Regions from separate parts of the uncultured Alteromonas sp. genome, predicted to be linked through region 2. Evidence: predicted binding sites of a transcription regulator. Region 2 holds the regulator's gene; each other region holds the start of a gene.
The links. The regulator sigma-54, encoded in region 2, starts transcription at its own class of promoters, with help from an activator protein. The targets are predictions, from matches to a motif close to GTTGGCACGNNNNTNGNNT.

Region 1 (2,208 bases), on a different contig from region 2:
TGATATCGCCAGCACTTGCACCTTCAACTTCATGACGTGCTAGACCAAGGTAACCATATACTAAGCCAACTTTACCGTTACGCTTCTCACCTTCAGCGGTAACAACAGTTACTTGTTGGTTTGGTTTAACAGTACCGCGCTTAATACGACCAACACCGATTACACCAACATATGAGTTGTAATCAAGTTGAGAAATCTGCATTTGGAATGCACCAGAAGCATCTGCGTCTGGAGGAGATACTTGGTCAACAATCGTTTGGAACAACGCGTTCATGTCTTCAGCTGGTTCGTCGGCATCTAGTGAAGCCCAACCATTCAGTGCAGAAGCATATACAACTTGGAAGTCTAGTTGATCGTCAGTTGCACCAAGGTTGTCGAACAAATCAAATACTTGATCCATAACCCAATCAGGACGTGCGCCTGGCTTATCAATTTTGTTGATAACAACAATTGGCTTTAAGCCTTGAGCAAATGCTTTTTGTGTTACGAAACGCGTTTGAGGCATTGGACCTTCTTGCGCGTCTACTAGAAGCAACACTGAATCGGCCATTGACATTACACGCTCTACTTCACCACCGAAATCGGCGTGTCCTGGAGTATCTACGATGTTGATACGGTAGTCGTTCCAGTTTATAGCAGTGTTTTTCGCTAAGATTGTGATGCCGCGTTCTTTCTCGATGTCATTCGAGTCCATCACGCGCTCTTCTTGCTCACCGCGAGTTTCAAGAGTGCCTGACTGTTGTAACAGTTTATCAACCAAAGTTGTTTTACCGTGGTCAACGTGAGCAATAATAGCAATGTTACGTAATTTATTAATATCAGTGGTATTCATCTAGGGAGCCTGTGTAAATCATTACATGATGTTAAGCATGCATTAGATTTGTTGCAAAAAATGCAGATAGTAAATTTTGCGCGGATTGTACAGAAAAACCACGGCGTTTGCGCACCTTTTTTTAAAAGGGGGGCATGTTTTTCACTATTATAGTCTTTGATTAACGAATTTATTACTTTTGAACCCTGTTTTCGGTGGTAAGTGACGACGAGTTACTCTAGGCTAGCTAACGGCTACTTAAGTTTAATTTGCACCAAAATATAGCGATTAAGCACCATTTATGTGCAACGCCATTAATCATTCAGTTATCCTCTTGCTGCTAAGCCAGCAAAATTGGAACCACGATAGATGGCATGAAAATCGCTTTTAGTTTTTCCACTGTTGGGATGAAGCTGATCATTCCGCATTTTTACATTAAACCTGGAGGACACGATGTCAGTAGAAAAGGCATTAGAGCTGATTAAAGAAAGTGAAGCGAAATTTGTTGATTTGCGTTTTACTGATACTAAGGGCAAGGAACAACACGTATCGATTCCTGCTGCTACGGTAGACGAAGAGACATTTGAAGAAGGTAAAATGTTCGATGGTTCTTCAATTGCAGGCTGGAAAGGCATTAATGAATCAGACATGGTACTTATGCCTGATCCTACGAGTGCGGTAGTTGACCCATTCGCAGAAGAGACTCAAGTTAATATTCGTTGTGACATCCTAGAGCCTTCTACAATGGAAGGTTACGAGCGTGATCCACGTTCAGTTGCGCGCCGTGCAGAAGAATACCTAAAATCTACCGGCATCGGCGACACAGTATTCTTCGGTCCAGAGCCAGAATTCTTCCTTTTTGACGATGTTAAATTCCACACAGACATGGCTGGCTCTTTCTACAAGATTGATGCTGCTGAAGCAAAATGGAACTCAGGCGCTGATTTTGAAGGCGGAAACATGGGTCACCGTCCTGGTGTTAAAGGCGGTTACTTCCCAGTTCCTCCAGTAGATTCAGCGCACGACATTCGTGCAGCAATGTGCTTAGTAATGGAAGAAATGGGCTTAGTTATTGAAGCGCATCACCATGAAGTGGCTACTGCTGGTCAAAACGAAATCGCTTGCGAATTCAACACACTAGTAACGAAAGCAGATGAAATCCAAGTTTATAAGTATGTAGTACATAATGTAGCTCACGCTTATGGCCAAACTGCTACGTTCATGCCTAAGCCTCTTGTAGGTGATAACGGTTCTGGTATGCACTGTCACCAATCAATCGCTAAAGATGGCGTAAACATCTTTGCGGGTGATAAGTATGCTGGTCTGTCTGAAGAAGCGCTTTTCTACATTGGCGGTATTATTAAACACGCTCGTGCAATCAACGCTTTTGCAAACGC
Region 2 (2,208 bases):
TTCATCAGAACAAGAACAAGAAGCCGATGCGCTACTTGATGAATTTAATATCAACCATATACGTAATAGTACGGGTATGAGTTTATCCGGTGGTGAACGCCGCCGAGTAGAAATCGCACGAGCATTAGCAGCCGATCCGCAATTTATTTTGCTTGATGAGCCATTTGCTGGTGTTGATCCTATATCGGTTAATGATATAAAGAAGATCATTCAACATCTTCGTGACAGAGGAATTGGAATCCTCATCACCGATCACAACGTAAGAGAAACACTGGATGTGTGTGAGAAAGCGTATATTGTGAGCCAAGGCGAACTCATCGCGCAAGGGACGGCAGAACAAGTTTTAAGTAATCAGAAAGTAAGGGATGTATACCTAGGAGAACAATTCAGGCTATAGTTACTGTAACCGAATTGTCATTTTCAGTTTTAAGCACGGGTATATTCACAACAAGAGTTTAAAAATAAGACGTAGATGAAACCATCTTTACAGCTAAAGTTCAGTCAACAACTTACCATGACACCGCAGTTGCAGCAGGCAATCAAGCTGCTGCAGTTGTCTACGCTCGACCTGCAACAAGAGATTCAGGAAGCACTTGACTCAAACCCTCTTTTAGAAGTTGAAGAAGGCGGTGATGACCACCCTGTTGAGAAAAACAACATGGACGGCGACGACCCTTCTGTAGAAGCTGCTCCTACTGCTTCTAGCGATTCATTAGAAGCTGGTGACGCGCTTGAAAAGAACGATCTTCCCGACGAGTTGCCAATCGACAGCACATGGGATGAGTATTACTCGGCCTCTTCTGCCCCCGCTCCTGGCCCATCGAATAATGATGACGACCAATTGTTTCAGGGTGAAACCACCGACAATATTCAAGACCATTTGCTTTGGCAGATGCGCTTAACCCCGTTTTCAGATACAGACCGCGCCATTGCTACCGCCATTATCGACTCAATTGATGAATCTGGTTACCTTAACGTACCCATTGAACAGATTTTAGAATCGGTAAACTCTGACGATGTTGAAGAGTTGGTAGAAATGGACGAAGTTGAATGTGTACTAAAACGTATTCAAATGTTCGACCCTATTGGTTCAGGTTCACGTACACCGCAAGAATGTTTGCTCGTGCAGCTTCGCCAGTTCTCAGACGATACGCCATGGCTTACCGAAGCCAGACAGCTTATTAATGAGTACTCAGACCTGCTGAGCAGCAAAGATTACCGTACGTTAATGCGCAAGAGTCGTTTGAAAGAAGATCAACTTCGTGAAGCCATGCGCTTATTGCAAACGTTGAATCCTCGTCCTGGCAGTGCATTAATTACCAAAGAACCCGAATACGTTATTCCTGATGTTTCGGTAAACAAAAAGAATGGCCGTTGGGTGGTGGAACTTAACCCCGATAGCCTGCCTAAATTAAGCGTAAATCAACAATACGCTGCCATGAGCCGACGCTCTAAAAATAGCAGCGATTCGCAATTTATTCGCTCGCATATGCAAGAAGCCAAGTGGTTTATAAAAAGCCTTGAGTCAAGAAACGACACCTTGATGAAAGTAGCAAACTGTATTGTGCAGCAACAAATGGGCTTTTTCGAGCACGGCCCAGAAATGATGAAACCAATGGTGCTAAATGATGTCGCAGAAATGGTAGATATGCATGAATCCACCATTTCACGAGTCACCACGCAAAAGTATATGCATACCCCTCGTGGCATTTTCGAGTTGAAATATTTCTTCTCTAGCCATGTAGCAACGGAATCTGGTGGTGAGTGTTCATCTACCGCTATTCGCGCACTAATTAAAAAGCTTGTGGCAGCGGAAACGCCCAGCAAGCCATTAAGCGATAGCAAGATTGCTCAATTGTTGGCCGAAAAAGGCATTAAAGTAGCCCGGCGAACAATAGCAAAATACCGGGAATCGTTATCGATTCCGCCGTCAAACCAACGCAAAAGCCTTATTTAAAGGCCTTGATAATTTAAGGAAGACGAAATATGCAAATCAACCTTACCGGTCATCATGTCGAAATTACTGATTCTTTGCGTAGCTATGTCGATACTAAGTTCAGCAAACTAGAGCGTCACTTTGATCACATATCTAATGTGCATGTCATCCTGAACGTCGAAAAACTCAATCAAAAAGCCGAAGCCACCATGCACCTTAGCGGCGCAGAAGTGTTTGCTTCATCTCATAATACAGACATGTATGCGGCGATA
Region 3 (2,208 bases), on a different contig from region 2:
GGGAAGTGGAAATTCCCTTTATCGTTAGCGGCTGGAGTGGCGTTAGTGGCAGGGTTAACCTTGATGCAATCAGAGTATACAGACCCCCTAGATCCTGCTGGCACTTCGTCAACGAATAACCATTGGGCGAATGTATCTACAGCCCTCGATAATAATCTAACGGGTGAGATGATGGTAACCGATGCGGGCATGGAGATAGTGCCACAACTGTCGTTTATGAATAAACAATCACAGTTGTGCAGACAAGCGCAGATACAAGGTGAAGATGAACTGAATATCATGATTGCGTGTAAAAATGAACAAGGCATTTGGCAACTTCACGCGAGTAAGCTGATGACAGCGGGTCGCAACAAAAGTGAGTATCAAACGGCAAGTGCCAATAAAGTACTTGATGAAGAGATAGATTTGTTAATGGTATCGACGCCATTAAACAGAGAACAAGAGCAGCAAGCTATTAATCATGGATGGCAGTCTAAGACTGCCGAAGGAGTCGTTTATGAAAACTAAATTTATAGCGTTTCTAGCAGTAATGCTAATGGCGGGGTGCGCGAGTCAACCCGATTATCGACAGGCATCTAATGGTGGTTTTGGGTATACCGAAAGTAAATTAAGTGAAACCCAATACCGCGTTCACTTCAAAGGTAGAGGGTCTGATAAGAGTAAGGCTATGGACTATGCCATGTACCGTTCAGCGGAGCTGACCTTACTGAAAGGGTATGATTGGTTTGTAGTAACCGATCGGGAAACCATGGTAGATAAAGAGCGCGTACAAACATCACCTCAGGTTGGCTTCAGCCAACGCTATGCGCGGGTAACTGAATGTGGCGTTATTACTTGTAGAACGTCTTATCATCCTACAACCCAGTTTGAATCTGGCATTTTCGTAGGTGGTTCGCAAAAGAGCGAAATCGAAAGTATTTTGAATATTGAGATGGGAAAAGGTACACGGCCCACGTCGGCCACCAGTTTTGATGCAAGAGAAATTAGCAACAACTTAAAACCTGATACGGAATCTTCACCTTAAGCACTTACAAGGTGCTTAGCCCTAAAGGTTAGGTTGTGTTATGTATAAAAAAAGCCCCGAATGGGGCTTTTTTTGTGCTGCAAGCCGTTAAGGCTTAGGTAAAGTGCCTAGTTGAAATGGTTATCCACTTCTTTTTCGGCTTCTTCACGGCTCTTGCCGTATGCTTGCTGAATTTTACCTACTAATTCTTCACGACGACCATCTATTACGTCTAGGTCATCATCGGTAAGTTTACCCCATTGCTGTTGTACCTTACCTTTCATTTCTTTCCAGTTGCCTTCGATACGATCATTGTTCATATGTTGCTCCTTTAAAAAGAATAACCGAGTGGTTATTGTGAACTGCACTTAATAAGTAGCAATCCCCATTCCAAAGATTAACATTATGAAAAATAGAGGTTTTTACTGTTTTAGAAGAAGGTGCTATTGTCAATGCCCTGCATTATTTACAGGGCGCTGAAAGTCATACAGGGTTTTATGTTTCAGCGCGCCCTAGTTAGGCAAGTTGTTGTGCAAAGGCTTCAACATCTTGGCGCTTATCTATCTTATGCTGATCTTCACTGCGCCCTTCACGCCAATAGCTGCTAATGTACACTTGGCTGTGGGGTACCTCTTTTTCGTCCTTAAGCCACGAACGAATTTTTCTCATTTGAGAAAATTCACAGGCAACCCATACAGCAGGGGTTCCTTGTTGCCAGTCAATACGCTGCAAGGCGTCAGACAATGTTGCTTCTTTTTTAGATACCCACTGAATCGATACGCCTTCAGGCTTTTCTAACGTGGTAGCATCGGTTTCATGTTCAATAGCTATAACTGCAATGCCTTTAGTATGGCTAGGAAGTGCTTGTAAATAGTTTCTAATACTGGGCAGCGCTGTCATGTCGCCTGCGAAAAGTACCCAGTCATAATTCTCTGCTAACGCTTTACTGCTACCAGGGCCTGCAATAGTTAGCTTGTCACCTTCTTTTGCGCTTAGCGCCCATGCGGCGGCGGGGCCAGTTACTCCATCTTTTGCATGCACTACCATATCAATGGACATTTGTGCTTTTTGTCTATCGAAGCTGTTTATCGTGTAGGTACGCATAGCAACGGGTTTATCTTTGGCAGGCTGAACGACAGGGTCACCATTTAAATCAAAAAGTAACTTAACGTAAGCGCCAGGGCGAGTGTCTGGAAAGTCTTCTA
Region 4 (2,208 bases), on a different contig from region 2:
CCCAGTGGTATATGAGCCACCGAACTCTGAAGTGAAACGTATTAGCGCATGCCGAGACTCGGCGGCCAGTAACTGGCGTGGGGATAGTGCGGGGTTCCGGTGACCGGCCCAGCCAGTGTGGCCCAGCCCCATGGGACAACGTGCAAGCCATGAAATGGTTGCCAGAGTTAGCACGGGGTGGCCCTCCACACTGCCATAGTTCGTTGTGAAGCAATCCCATTCGAAGAAATTGCTTCACAACGATTGCTTCACAACGAAGCCTATCCTAACGGATAGCCTTTTTTTATGCTTGTAAGAAAGTGAACAGGCAATAAAAAGCCCCGCAGGGGCGGGGCTTAAACTAGGCGACTATTAAGCTTAGTATTACTGGCCCATTGTCTTAATTTCTTCAAAATATCTACGGTATTCCATACGAGTAATAAGTTCGTTGCCATCTTTATCCATGGTCATGAAATCACCTTTAATACCTGCGTTTTCAATTTCACGTTTAGATAGTTCACCATCTTTATTAGCATCGGCTTCATCGAATCGCATATTCGCAGCATCCGTAACTTCTGTACGTAATGTGTTGTTCTTTTCACTGATCACAGCACCCGTTTCGTCGATGGCTTCACCATGTTTCATCGAGTGTTGTGTGTCGCTAGTTTTCATTTCAGAACGCATTTCTCTATTTTGTTCACTAATTACGTCGCCGTCTGCGCCCATGGATTCATGTTTAGCCATAGCGGATGTCTTGCTCATTGAATCATGGTTTGCATTGGTTTTCGTTTCAGAGCGGAGTTCTTTATTTGCTTCGCTAATTACATCGCCATCTGTGCCCATAGCCTCTTTCTTGTCCATGGGATGGTGTGCGCTATCGGCTTTACCATCGTGGTTTGTTTTTTCTTTAACCACTAATTCGTCAGTAAACCTTTCAGGTTTAGACTTTATGTAGGCAGTAAACTCAGAGTGGTTAATCATATCATCACTGTCTGAGTCTATTTTAGACATAGTCTCTTCAGTAATACTTCCCTTAACCTCTTCCTTGGAAAGCATGCCGTCGCCATTTGCATCTAGTGCCTCAAAGTCTGAGGTTATTCTAGATTCATGATGGGCAGCGAACGCGGAAGTAGACATTACTGCGCCAATAACCATTGCTAACGTTAGCTTTTTCATAATAAATTCCTTCTTTGCATGTGTAATGCTTTGGGTTAAATATGAGAAGTGAATGCCGAAACCGTTCACGGTATTGACGACAATCTAAAAGGCACGAAGGTATTTCCGTGCTTCTACTCCTACATATCTTTATTCCTGTTTAGTAAATCACACTGTTTCATTCCTGATTTATAATTCATACTTTGTGCCAAACGTTAATATATTGATTTAAATGCACTTTTATTTATTTGCCTGAACGACATAGGTAAATAAAGTGTTAAAAAGACACAAGCTGTGAAATATATGCACTGTGTTACATAGCCCAGATATTCCCGCTTAAAAGCTTCATGCCCTTCTTAATTGGTTCGAGATTTAACCTTCCTGACTCTGAAATTTGCAATTAAATCAGTGTGTTAATTCGTAAGGTAACCAGAAGGTTTAATTCGAAAATTTTCCGTAATCTTTGTTCCATCAATACAGCCCAAAGCTAGGGGATAAGGAATGTTTTCAACAATGCTTAGTAAAAATATTAGTAAAAAACCCACAGAAAAGCTTTTTAACTTTTACCAGGATTCTTCACTTTCGCGCATGATTAATTTTCTCAATGAAGCAGTTGTCGTTATAGATGTTAACGGCACTATTGAAATGCTTAACTCTACATCCGCCTCATTACTGGGAATAGAAAAAGACAAATTGCTAGGACATAATTTACTTGAGCTAGTTATAGATGATACGGGTAAGTCTCAAACTTATGTTATTGAGAGCTTAGATGCAGGCCAAAGAGGTTTAATTTCCGCCCCTCCTATGGAAGTTAACCTTCAAGCAGACAAAGACAACCAAACACATGTGTGTGTTGAAATGTCGATATCAACGTTACCAGAAGCATTCTCATCGGCTAATACACTGTATCTTTGTATACTCCGCGACCTTACGCTTCACAAGGCAGAGTATGGTTCGCTATTACACAAAGCTAATACCGACTATTTAACAGGGCTAGCTAACCGCCATAGGTTTGCCGAATACCTTGATAAACAGTGGGATGTTTGCGAGCAAGACGATGTACCTCTAAGTATT

Region 1: glnA (glutamate--ammonia ligase) is a predicted target of sigma-54. The motif match lies at 1,180-1,198, and genes of this name have one in related genera.
Region 3: AAC006_RS05395 (CsbD family protein) is a predicted target of sigma-54. The motif match lies at 1,380-1,398, and genes of this name have one in related genera.
Region 4: AAC006_RS20230 (EF-hand domain-containing protein) is a predicted target of sigma-54. The motif match lies at 1,329-1,347, and genes of this name have one in related genera.

The regions. Positions count from the first base shown of each region.
Region 1 covers NZ_CAXBMP010000008.1:105,784-107,991, forward strand. Annotated here, with positions in the region: gene typA (translational GTPase TypA) at 1-832, opposite strand, end outside; gene glnA (glutamate--ammonia ligase) at 1,265-2,208, shown strand, end outside.
Region 2 covers NZ_CAXBMP010000003.1:187,761-189,968, reverse strand. Annotated here, with positions in the region: gene lptB (LPS export ABC transporter ATP-binding protein) at 1-397, shown strand, start outside; gene AAC006_RS03915 (RNA polymerase factor sigma-54) at 473-1,957, shown strand; gene hpf (ribosome hibernation promoting factor) at 1,987-2,208, shown strand, end outside.
Region 3 covers NZ_CAXBMP010000004.1:232,309-234,516, forward strand. Annotated here, with positions in the region: gene AAC006_RS05385 (anti-sigma factor) at 1-507, shown strand, start outside; gene AAC006_RS05390 (hypothetical protein) at 497-1,024, shown strand; gene AAC006_RS05395 (CsbD family protein) at 1,132-1,323, opposite strand; gene AAC006_RS05400 (siderophore-interacting protein) at 1,520-2,208, opposite strand, start outside.
Region 4 covers NZ_CAXBMP010000045.1:19,932-22,139, reverse strand. Annotated here, with positions in the region: partial or broken gene AAC006_RS20235 (hypothetical protein) at 1-174, opposite strand, end outside; gene AAC006_RS20230 (EF-hand domain-containing protein) at 364-1,155, opposite strand; gene AAC006_RS20225 (sensor domain-containing diguanylate cyclase) at 1,648-2,208, shown strand, end outside.